DNA from 3 places in the Lactovum odontotermitis genome. Region 3 is predicted to be linked to each of the others. Evidence: predicted binding sites of a transcription regulator. Region 3 holds the regulator's gene; each other region holds the start of a gene.
What was found. The regulator Rex, encoded in region 3, represses fermentation and respiration genes when NADH is low (regulators of the CRP and FNR family bind a similar motif). The targets are predictions, from matches to a motif close to TTGTGAANTANTTCACAA.
Positions count from the first base shown of each region.

Region 1: adhE (bifunctional acetaldehyde-CoA/alcohol dehydrogenase) is a predicted target of Rex. The motif match lies at 1,335-1,352, and genes of this name have one in related genera.
Region 2: ACYQ2E_RS09955 (class II fructose-bisphosphate aldolase) is a predicted target of Rex. The motif match lies at 1,192-1,209, and genes of this name have one in related genera.

Region 1 is NZ_BAAGGQ010000012.1:31,479-34,741, forward strand. It holds gene adhP (alcohol dehydrogenase AdhP) at 86-1,111, shown strand; gene adhE (bifunctional acetaldehyde-CoA/alcohol dehydrogenase) at 1,437-3,263, shown strand, end outside.
Region 2 is NZ_BAAGGQ010000021.1:13,561-16,823, reverse strand. It holds gene ACYQ2E_RS09960 (glycine zipper family protein) at 1-95, opposite strand, end outside; gene ACYQ2E_RS09955 (class II fructose-bisphosphate aldolase) at 252-1,148, opposite strand; gene ACYQ2E_RS09950 (rhodanese-like domain-containing protein) at 1,347-1,655, opposite strand; gene ACYQ2E_RS09945 (ROK family glucokinase) at 1,737-2,708, opposite strand; gene ACYQ2E_RS09940 (YqgQ family protein) at 2,818-3,048, opposite strand; gene ACYQ2E_RS09935 (prepilin peptidase) at 3,137-3,263, shown strand, end outside.
Region 3 is NZ_BAAGGQ010000017.1:5,541-8,803, reverse strand. It holds gene mnmG (tRNA uridine-5-carboxymethylaminomethyl(34) synthesis enzyme MnmG) at 1-1,193, opposite strand, end outside; gene ACYQ2E_RS09035 (redox-sensing transcriptional repressor Rex) at 1,439-2,113, shown strand; gene ACYQ2E_RS09030 (alpha/beta hydrolase) at 2,149-3,087, opposite strand; gene mnmA (tRNA 2-thiouridine(34) synthase MnmA) at 3,124-3,263, opposite strand, start outside.

The DNA.
Region 1 (3,263 bases), on a different contig from region 3:
AAATCGATGAAAGCGGTTAAAAAATAATTGCAAAATCGTTAAATTCGTGATAAAATTAACTATCTTAAGAAAAGGAGGCTTTCAAATGAAAGCAGCAGTTGTACGTGAAACCCCAGATGGTTATGCAGACGTTGTCGAGAAGACACTTCGCCCAATCAAGGCAAATGAGGCCAAGCTGAAAATGGAGTATTGCGGTGTCTGTCATACAGACCTGCACGTAGCGGCCGGTGATTACGGCAATAAGGCAGGCACGGTGCTTGGACACGAGGGAATTGGTATCGTCACTGAAATCGGTGAAGATGTGACTTCGCTTAAAGTTGGCGACCGCGTTTCTGTCGCATGGTTCTTCGAAGGCTGCGGCCACTGTGAATACTGTGTGTCGGGCAATGAAACATTCTGCCGTGAAGTAAAGAATGCTGGCTACAGTGTGGACGGCGGTATGGCTGAAGAGGCCATTGTAGTCGCAGATTATGCTGTTAAAGTTCCGGACGGACTTGACCCGATTCAGGCTTCGTCTCTTACTTGTGCGGGTGTTACCACATACAAAGCGATTAAAGTTTCAAACATCAAACCAGGTCAGCCTATTGTTATTTTTGGTACTGGCGGGCTGGGTAACTTGGCCATTCAATTTGCCAAGAATGTCTTTAATGCTTATGTGATTGCGGTTGATATTAATCAGGAGAAGCTGGATTTGGCCAAAACAATCGGTGCGGATGTTGTTGTTAATTCGGCTGAGGTTGACCCTGTTGAAGCAATTAAGGCTGCAACACCTGGCGGTTTGGGGGCGAATGCTTCTATAGTGACGGCTGTCGCTCGTGTTGCCTTTGAACAGGCGGTTGCCTGCCTGCGTCCAATGGGTAAGATGGTGGCTGTTGCGCTGCCTAATACTGACATGTCATTGTCAATTCCTACGACTGTCTTTGACGGTGTAGAAGTTGCCGGCTCACTTGTCGGAACTCGTCTTGACCTTGAGGAAGCGTTTGAGTTCGGACGTCGCGGCTTGGTAAAACCAATTGTGGCAACGCGCAAGCTTGAGGAAGTGAATGACATTATCGACGAGATGAAGGCTGGAAAGATTGAAGGCCGTATGGTTATTGACTTCACGAAATAAATTCTAAAAATGGTTTCTCTTTAGGTTGGAAGCAAAGTTCAGTTGTTAATGGGCTTTGTTTTTTTTGTGGACACTTATTATCGCTTTGTCTATTTCACAAATAGAATGAAACGTTTTCACTCGTGCTTTCAGTGACTTTGCAGGATTTTTTGAAAAAGTGTGAAATTCCTTGAAAAAACATTCACAATCCTTGACAAATTTTCAAGAGAGTGTTATACTGTTCTTGTGAGAAAATTCACAATTAAGAATTAAATATCAATCTTCTAATCTTAGACAGAAATTTGATAAAAAATAATTGAATCCAAAAATGTTCAGGAGGAACAAAATGGCAACAAAAGCAGTTAAGAAGGAACTTACCGCTGAAGAAAAGGCCGCGCGGACACAGAAAGCTGAGAAATATACCAGCAGTTTGGTCGACAAAGCAGTCGTCGCAGTAAATGACTTCAAGTTTTACACTCAGGAAGAGGTTGATAAAATCGTTGCAGCTATGGCATTGGCCGCATCAGAGCACTCACTTGAGTTGGCGCATGCAGCTCATGACGAAACGGGCCGCGGTGTCGTAGAAGATAAGGATACGAAAAATCGTTTCGCCTCTGAATCAGTTTATAATGCTATCAAACATGATAAAACGGTTGGTGTTATCAGAGAAGACGCTGTTAAAGGCTCTGTAGAGATTGCAGACCCGCTGGGTGTTTTGGCAGGTATCGTGCCGACGACAAACCCTACTTCGACTACGATTTTCAAGTCACTTCTAGCTGCAAAGACACGTAATGCCATTGTTTTCGCTTTCCATCCTCAGGCACAGAAGAGCTCTGCTCAGGCTGCGAAGATTGTTTATGATGCGGCTGTTGAAGTGGGCGCGCCAAAGGACTTTATTCAATGGATTGAGACACCGAGCCTTGATAATACAAGTGCGCTGATTAAAAATCCGAAGATTGCAGCGATTATCGCAACAGGCGGTCCTTCTATGGTCAATGCAGCTCTTAGCTCAGGTAACCCTTCACTTGGTGTTGGTGCCGGTAATGGTGCGGTTTATATTGACCATACAGCTAATCTTGAGCGTGCGGCTGAAGACCTTCTGCTGTCAAAACGCTTTGATAATGGTATGATTTGTGCAACAGAAAATTCAGCTGTTGTTGCAACTGAAGTTTATGACGAGTTCATGAAGAAGCTCCAGGAACAGGGCGCTTATCTGGTACCAAAGAAAGACTACAAGAAAATTGAAGACTTCGTCTTTGTGAAACGTGAAGATGGCTATGGCGTTACAGGCCCTGTGGCTGGCCGTTCCGGCCGCTGGATTGCCGAGCAGGCGGGTGTTAAGGTTCCCGAGGGCAAAGATGTGCTGCTGTTTGAATGTGAGAAGAAAAACATTGGCGAGCCGCTCAGTTCTGAAAAACTTAGTCCGCTGTTGTCAGTTTATCGCGCTGAAGACCGTAACCAGGCGATTGACACAGTTCTGGACCTTTTGAACTACCAAGGTGCCGGCCATAATGCCGCGATTCAGATTGGTGCTCAGGATGACCCGTTTGTTAAGGTTTACGGCGAAGCGGTTAATGCTTCTCGTATCCTGGTCAACCAGCCGGATGCTATCGGCGGTGTTGGTGACTTCTATTCTGATGCATTGCGTCCTTCGTTGACGCTGGGAACTGGATCTTGGGGGAAAAATTCGCTCTCGCATAACTTGAGCACATATGATCTTTTGAATATTAAAACTGTGGCTAAGCGTCGTAATCGCCCGCAATGGGTTCGCTTACCAAAAGAAATCTACTACGAGAAGAACTCTATCAGCTATCTGCAGGAGCTTCCTCATGTTCACCGCGCCTTCCTGGTCGCTGACCCTGGCATGGTTCAATTCGGCTTCGTTGACAAGGTGCTGGAGCAGCTGCAAATGCGTCCTAAACCAATTCAGCTCAGCATTTACTCAAGTGTTAAGCCTGACCCAACACTTAGCCAGGCCATTGAAATTGCCCGTCAGATGAGCGAGTTCAAGCCTGATACAGTTATCATGGTCGGCGGCGGTTCAGCCCTTGATGCCGGTAAAATCGGCCGTCTGATTTATGAGTATTCTTCACGCGGTGAAGTTGATTTGAGCGACGACAAGGCACTTAAGTACCTCTTTGAAGAATTTGCTCAGAAGTTTATGGACATTCGT
Region 2 (3,263 bases), on a different contig from region 3:
ATGCCGAAAGCCACTCCGAACGTGAGTCCAAAGGAAATGCCTGAAGACAAATGCGGATATTTTCCTTTCGGCTTCTTTTGTTTTTCTTCATCCATCTTGTTGCGCTACTCCTTTCCAGTTTTTGTAAATTTAAAGTTAGTTTCTAATTTCTCGATTTCATTATAACACTTTGTCACCCTATTTATAAAAGGCAAATGAAAAAAGGCCGTCAGTGACGACAGCCTTTAGGTTAATCATATTTTATCAGCTGATTAAGCTTTACCTGCTGATCCGAAAACATCAATACGCTCTTCAACTGACTCAGTGATTGCATCAAAACCTTTTTTCAGGAATTTACGCGGATCAAAGAGTTTCTCTTTCATGTATTCTTCTTCATTGGCATCAAACTCATGAACGTACTCGCGCTGAGCCTTGCAGAAAGCAAGCTGGCACTCAGTGTTGACGTTAACTTTAGCAACACCGTTTGCAATTGCAGCACGGATTTGGTCATCAGGGATTCCTGAACCGCCATGCAGAACGATTGGAACTTTGTGTCCCATTGCAGCAATCAAAGCCTCGTTCAGCTTCGTCAGGTGGTCAATGTGCAGGCCTTTCCAGTTTGCAGGGTATGGGCCGTGAATGTTGCCGATACCTGCTGCCAAGAAGTCAACACCAAGTTTAGCCATAGCAACCGCGTCTTCAACGGGTGCAAGTTCGCCGTCACCGACGATACCGTCTTCTTCACCACCGATTGTACCTACTTCACACTCAACGGAAATGCCTTTTGCATGCGCAAGCTTGATGATTTCTTCAGCCTTCTCCAAGTTCTCGGCAATCGGCAAATGTGAGCCGTCAAACATCAGTGAGCTGTAGTCTACTTCAATACATTTCAAAGCTGCTTCGTAGTCGCCGTGGTCAAGGTGAATCGCAACAGGAACAGTGATGCCCATTGACTCTACGAGATCAGTAACCAAGTCCTTACAGAGCTTGTAGCCTCCCATATACTTAGCGGCACCCATGGAAGTCTGAATCAGAACGGGTGTTTTCTTTGCTTCTGCGGCACGCAGGATTGACTGCGTCCACTCAAGGTTGTTTGTGTTGAATCCTCCAACGGCATATCCGCCGTCACGGGCTGCTTGTATGAACTTTTCTGCTGAAACGATAGGCATTTTGTTCTCCTTTTAATAATTGTGATAGTGATATTATAACACTTTGCGAAACATTTTACAAAACCAAACTTTGTTTGCCAAGCACCTGATAACTCGCAAAAAACAGCCGGAAATGGCTCAACCACAAGCTTTTCAGTGAAAGCATCTCAAAATCAGTGATTATTTCACAGTTCTTTTCTGAAAATTTTCAATGAAGTTTCAGTTTGATTTAACCTTACCGCCCCATTTGGACAATCCGTTTCTCAGAATGAAAACATTCTTGAAGCCGGCCTTCTTAAGCTTTCCGGCCACACGAGTCGCATACTGAGGACGTCCGTTCTCGTAGAGCAGAATATCCTTATCCTTGCTGAAAGCAGACAGCGACTGCTCTATCTGGCTGTAGGGCAAATTACGCGCCCCCATGATATGCTTCACTCGAAATTCCTTAGAGTCACGCACATCAATCAATTGAGCATTCTCCGAGATTTTCTGGTTGAATTCCTTATTGTCCAGAATTTTGGCCACCATTCTCGGGCGAAATCTAGGATAAAGTATAACAACAATTAGAAAAAGTATTAATAATACGTTAATAATCCAGTACATTTGGTATTAGTCCTTAATAAATTTTTTGGCTAGGCTGGCTGCGCCAATGATTCCAGCGTCATTGCCTAGGGTTGCAAGTTTAATCTTGGTCGTTTTCTGAACAGTCGGAAAAGTGAATTTCATGAAGTAGTCTTCCACGCGTTTCCGCAAAAATTCGCCGGCTGCTGATACACCGCCGCCAATGACAATAGAATCAGGGTTCAGCGTATTTCCGAGGTTTCCGCAGGCAAGTCCCAGATACATCGAAACCTTGTCGACAACATGCAGCGCGAAACTGTCGCCTGCCTCTGCTGCATCGAAAATGTCCTTAGAACTGACAGACTCACCATTGTCGATTCGCGCCTTTACATTTGAATCCCCCTCATATTCCTCAGCCATCTGGCGCGCCACACGTACGACACCTGTCGCTGAAGCAACTGTTTCTAGACAGCCTTTTGAGCCGCATTTGCAGTCAAAGCCGTTCTCAGGCACAACCACAATATGGCCGATTTCACCGCCGGCACCAGCGACGCCGTGAATCATCTCACCATTTGCAATGATGCCGCCGCCGACGCCAGTTCCCAGCGTGATGAAAACGACATCCGGCTGATTTTCGCCTGCGCCCAGCCAACGTTCGCCAAGTGCGGCAACATTTGCATCATTGTCAATGGCAAATGGCAGCCCAGTCCCCGCAGTGATGAGCTTTCCGACCTCCTGAAGCGTCTTCCAGTTGAGGTTATAAGCACCGATTACTGTACATTTTTCTAAGTCAACAGAACCCGGTGAACCCATGCCGATACCGGCAAATTCAGATTTATCCAGCTTGTAAAGATTAAGCCGATGGTTGATGGACTCGATGATATCTGGGACAATGTGACTGCCTTCGTCCAAAATACTGGTCTCAATTGACCATTTGTCCTGGACTTCGCCGTCTTCTGTCAGAATGCCGAATTTGACGGATGTGCCGCCGAGGTCAATTCCGATGATTTTCTTTGTCATTTTTTATTCTCCTTTTGAAATAACATTCGCCCGAGGGCTCGGTTTTGGAATAACGTTCGCCCGAGGGCTCGGTTTTACTTATTTACAAATGATGCTCTGCTGTGTGACTTTAAAGCTCATTGTCAGTTTCAATTTTATTCCTGTTTTCTTCATTTTTTGACTCTCGCCTTAAAATCAGACTGGCTTTAAAATAGTCAGGATCATGCTCTGCAATGATGCCGCGCTTATGAAGCTCTTTCAGCTCCAATTTCATAAAATAAATCGCATCGCGGCGATTAGGCATCAAATTGATGTAACCGAACTTCTTCATCCACTCTTGAACATCGTAAAGGGTTTTCACTACTTTATTTTACAGTTTTTACAAGAATTTTTCAAGTTTTTATAACATTTTCTGTAACATTTTGAAAAATTTTGCGTATAAATATAGTATGACGATAATAATTGTATTTTGTATTGGCGCTATATTCGGCTCTTTTTTCGGTCTAGTCATTGATAGGCTGCCGGCTGGCGAGTCAATTGTGTTTGGCTCTTCGCGTTGTCAGAACTGCGGGAAGA
Region 3 (3,263 bases):
CCCTGAACTTTCAGCGCGGCATTGATGCCTGCCAACAGGCCTTGCCCGGCAGCTTCTTCGTAACCTGAGGTGCCGTTTGTCTGTCCAGCAGTGAAGAGCCCGGAAATCCGCTTAGTTTCTAGCGTCGGGCGCAGCTGATGGGGCAGAATCATGTCATACTCAATCGCATAGCCCGGCCGCATCATTTCTGCCCGCTCAAGTCCCTCAATCGAATGCAGCAAGTCAAACTGCACGTCCTCGGGCAGGCTAGTCGAGAGGCCTTGTATGTAGACCTCCTCGGTATGACGTCCTTCCGGCTCCAGAAACAATTGATGGCGCTCTTTATCTGCAAAGCGCACGATTTTTGTCTCAATTGACGGGCAATAACGCGGGCCGACTGAGCTAATCATGCCATTATATAAGGGTGCCCGATTGAGATTGTCCCGGATAATCTGATGACTGTTCGCATTGGTATAGGTCAGCCAGCATGGAATCTGGTCTGTCAGGTAGTCCTCGTCTTTGGTCAGGAAGCTGAAAGCGTGCGGTGTCTCGTCTCCTGGCTGTATCTCGGTTTTGTCGTAGTCAATCGTTGAGGCCAGCACACGCGGAGGAGTCCCTGTTTTAAAGCGCTCAATCTCAAAGCCAAGTGCACGCAGGTTATCCGCCAGCTCAACAGAGGCAATCGTGTTATTCGGACCCGAACTGTATTTCAAATCACCGATGATAATCTCGCCGCGCAGTGAGGTGCCGGTAGTCAAAACAACAGTTTTCGCGGAATATTGGAGACCCGTGTCTGTCAGAACACCAGTCACAGCGCCGTTTTCTACGATGAGCTCCTTGACCATGCCTTGGCGCAGACGCAGATTCTCCTGCTGCTCGAGCGTGTGTTTCATGGTCTGGCTGTAGAGGTCCTTATCCGCCTGCGCGCGCAAAGCCCGGACAGCAGGTCCCTTACCCGTGTTCAGCATTTTCATTTGAATGTAAGTCTTGTCGATGTTGCGTCCCATCTCGCCGCCCAGCGCATCGATTTCGCGCACAACCACACCTTTAGCCGCTCCGCCAATGGACGGATTGCAAGGCATGAAAGCCACCATATTGAGACTTATCGTGAGCATCAGGGTTTTGCAGCCCATCCGGGCTGCGGCCAGTGCTGCTTCGCAGCCTGCGTGTCCGGCGCCGACAACGATAACGTCAAATTCTTCGTAAAAATTCATTCTCTTTAGTATCTCTCCAAAATAAAAAATCAAAACTGCATGAAAAAATCCGCTATTTCAGAAGATTTTTCCCGAGCTTTGACTTTCGGTTGATTTATTTTACCGCAAAATCAGATTTTGCGCAAGTTGAACGTTTTACTGTCATTCTCATCTCCAGTTGACAATTTCACAAAAATTAGTTAAAATAGTCACAAAGATTGTTAGCACTTCCATAGATAATTATGGCGGTTAGATTGGAGCCAAAAATGACCGAAGAGACTGAGATGGACAACAAACACGCAAATCACGCAGATTTGCCGAAAGCTACGATTAAGCGTTTACCGCAATATTATCGCCTTTTTAAAGGTCTGGTTGCCGAGGGAATTACACGCACGAATTCACGGCAGATTTCTGAAAAAATTGGTGTGGATTCCGCCACTGTAAGACGTGATTTCTCACTTTTCGGCGAATTAGGACGCCGCGGCTATGGCTATGATAGTCTTGCTTTACGAGATTTTTTCGCCAATCTTCTCGGCAATGACACGGCCACAGACATTGCACTGGTCGGCATAGGTAATCTGGGGCGTGCCCTGCTGAATTATCCTTTCCAGCGCCGCAACAAGCTGCATATTGTTCAAGCTTATGATGTTCCCGGCAATCCGCTGGTCGGAACTGAATCTAAATCCGGCATTCCGATTTACGATATTGCTGACTTGAAGGAAAATATTGAACATGCAGGAATTGAAACAGCTATTTTATCTGTTGATACGGAGCATTCTCAAGAGGTCGCAGATAAACTGGTGGATGCCGGTATACACGGCATTCTCAACTTTACGCCGGTTTTCCTCAAAGTACCTGATGACGTTTTCGTCCAGTCCATTGACCTGACAAAGGAGCTCCAGACGCTTATCTTCTTTATGAAGCATTCTTCTCAGCTTTAAACGATTTAAAAAGCCCTTTGCTTGGGGCTTTTTTGTTAATAATTATCGTACTTTTCCAGAAATTCCGAAACTGTTTTCCGGTAGAGTTCTGGCTCAGTCTCAAAAGACTTGGCGTGTGCGGCACCTTTTACAATCAGCAGCTGCTTCTCTTTATCTTTGTCGGCCGCGTAGTTCTGGTAGACCATCTTTGTCGGCACGTAAGTGTCCTTGCTGCCGTGAATGAAAAGCATCGGCCGGGAGTTTTGCGCGAGTGCTTTAACTGAGCTGGCCTCGCCGTATGTCCAGCCGTCGCGAATTTTTGACATGGCTGAAACTTCATAGATGAGCGGGAATTTGGGCAGATTGTACATTTGCTTCGCCTGATAGGCTGTCTCGTCCCAAACGCTGGTGTAGCCGCAGTCTTCGATGATTTGATGCACATTGACCGGCAATGTCGGCTCGCCTGAGGCCATCATGACTGTGGCGGCGCCCATTGAGACGCCGAAAAGCGTCAGGTCCGCTTTAGAATCGGCTTTGATGAGTGTGTTTGCCCAGGCAATAATGTCAAACTTGTCATGGTAGCCGTAACTGATGATTTGTCCGCCTGATTCGCCGGCCGCCCGGTTGTCGGGCATGAGCACATTGTAGCCGAGCTGGTGATAGAGGACGGCGTATTGGCGCATCGCCTCTTTACTTGAATGGTAGCCGTGAACCACTATCACGGTCTTATTCGTTTTGCTGGCTGCAGGCACATACCAGGCGACGAGCTTGATTCCGTCATTTGTGATTTTCTTTGTCGTCTTTTTATATGCGGCAAATTCGGCCAGTAAACTGTAATTTTTGCTGGTCTTTTTTAGCTCGGTAACTTTTCCATTGTAGCGAGCTTGCGAGACGTGAAAGAAATAAAAAGTCGCACCAATATCTGCCGCCAAAATGAGGGCAATCAGTGCAACTATTATTACTCTTAATCTTTTCCAAACTTTTTTCTTATTCATGCTGATAATTTTATCATCATGAACTTAAATGTCAAGTCACTGATACTGCATGACCATTTGATTCTTATAAGCGCGGTCAATCATGGCTCCACCCAGGCACTCTTCTCCGTCATAGAAAACGACGGCCTGACCAGGTGTAATGGCACGTACTGGCTCATCAAAGGTCACGATGACTT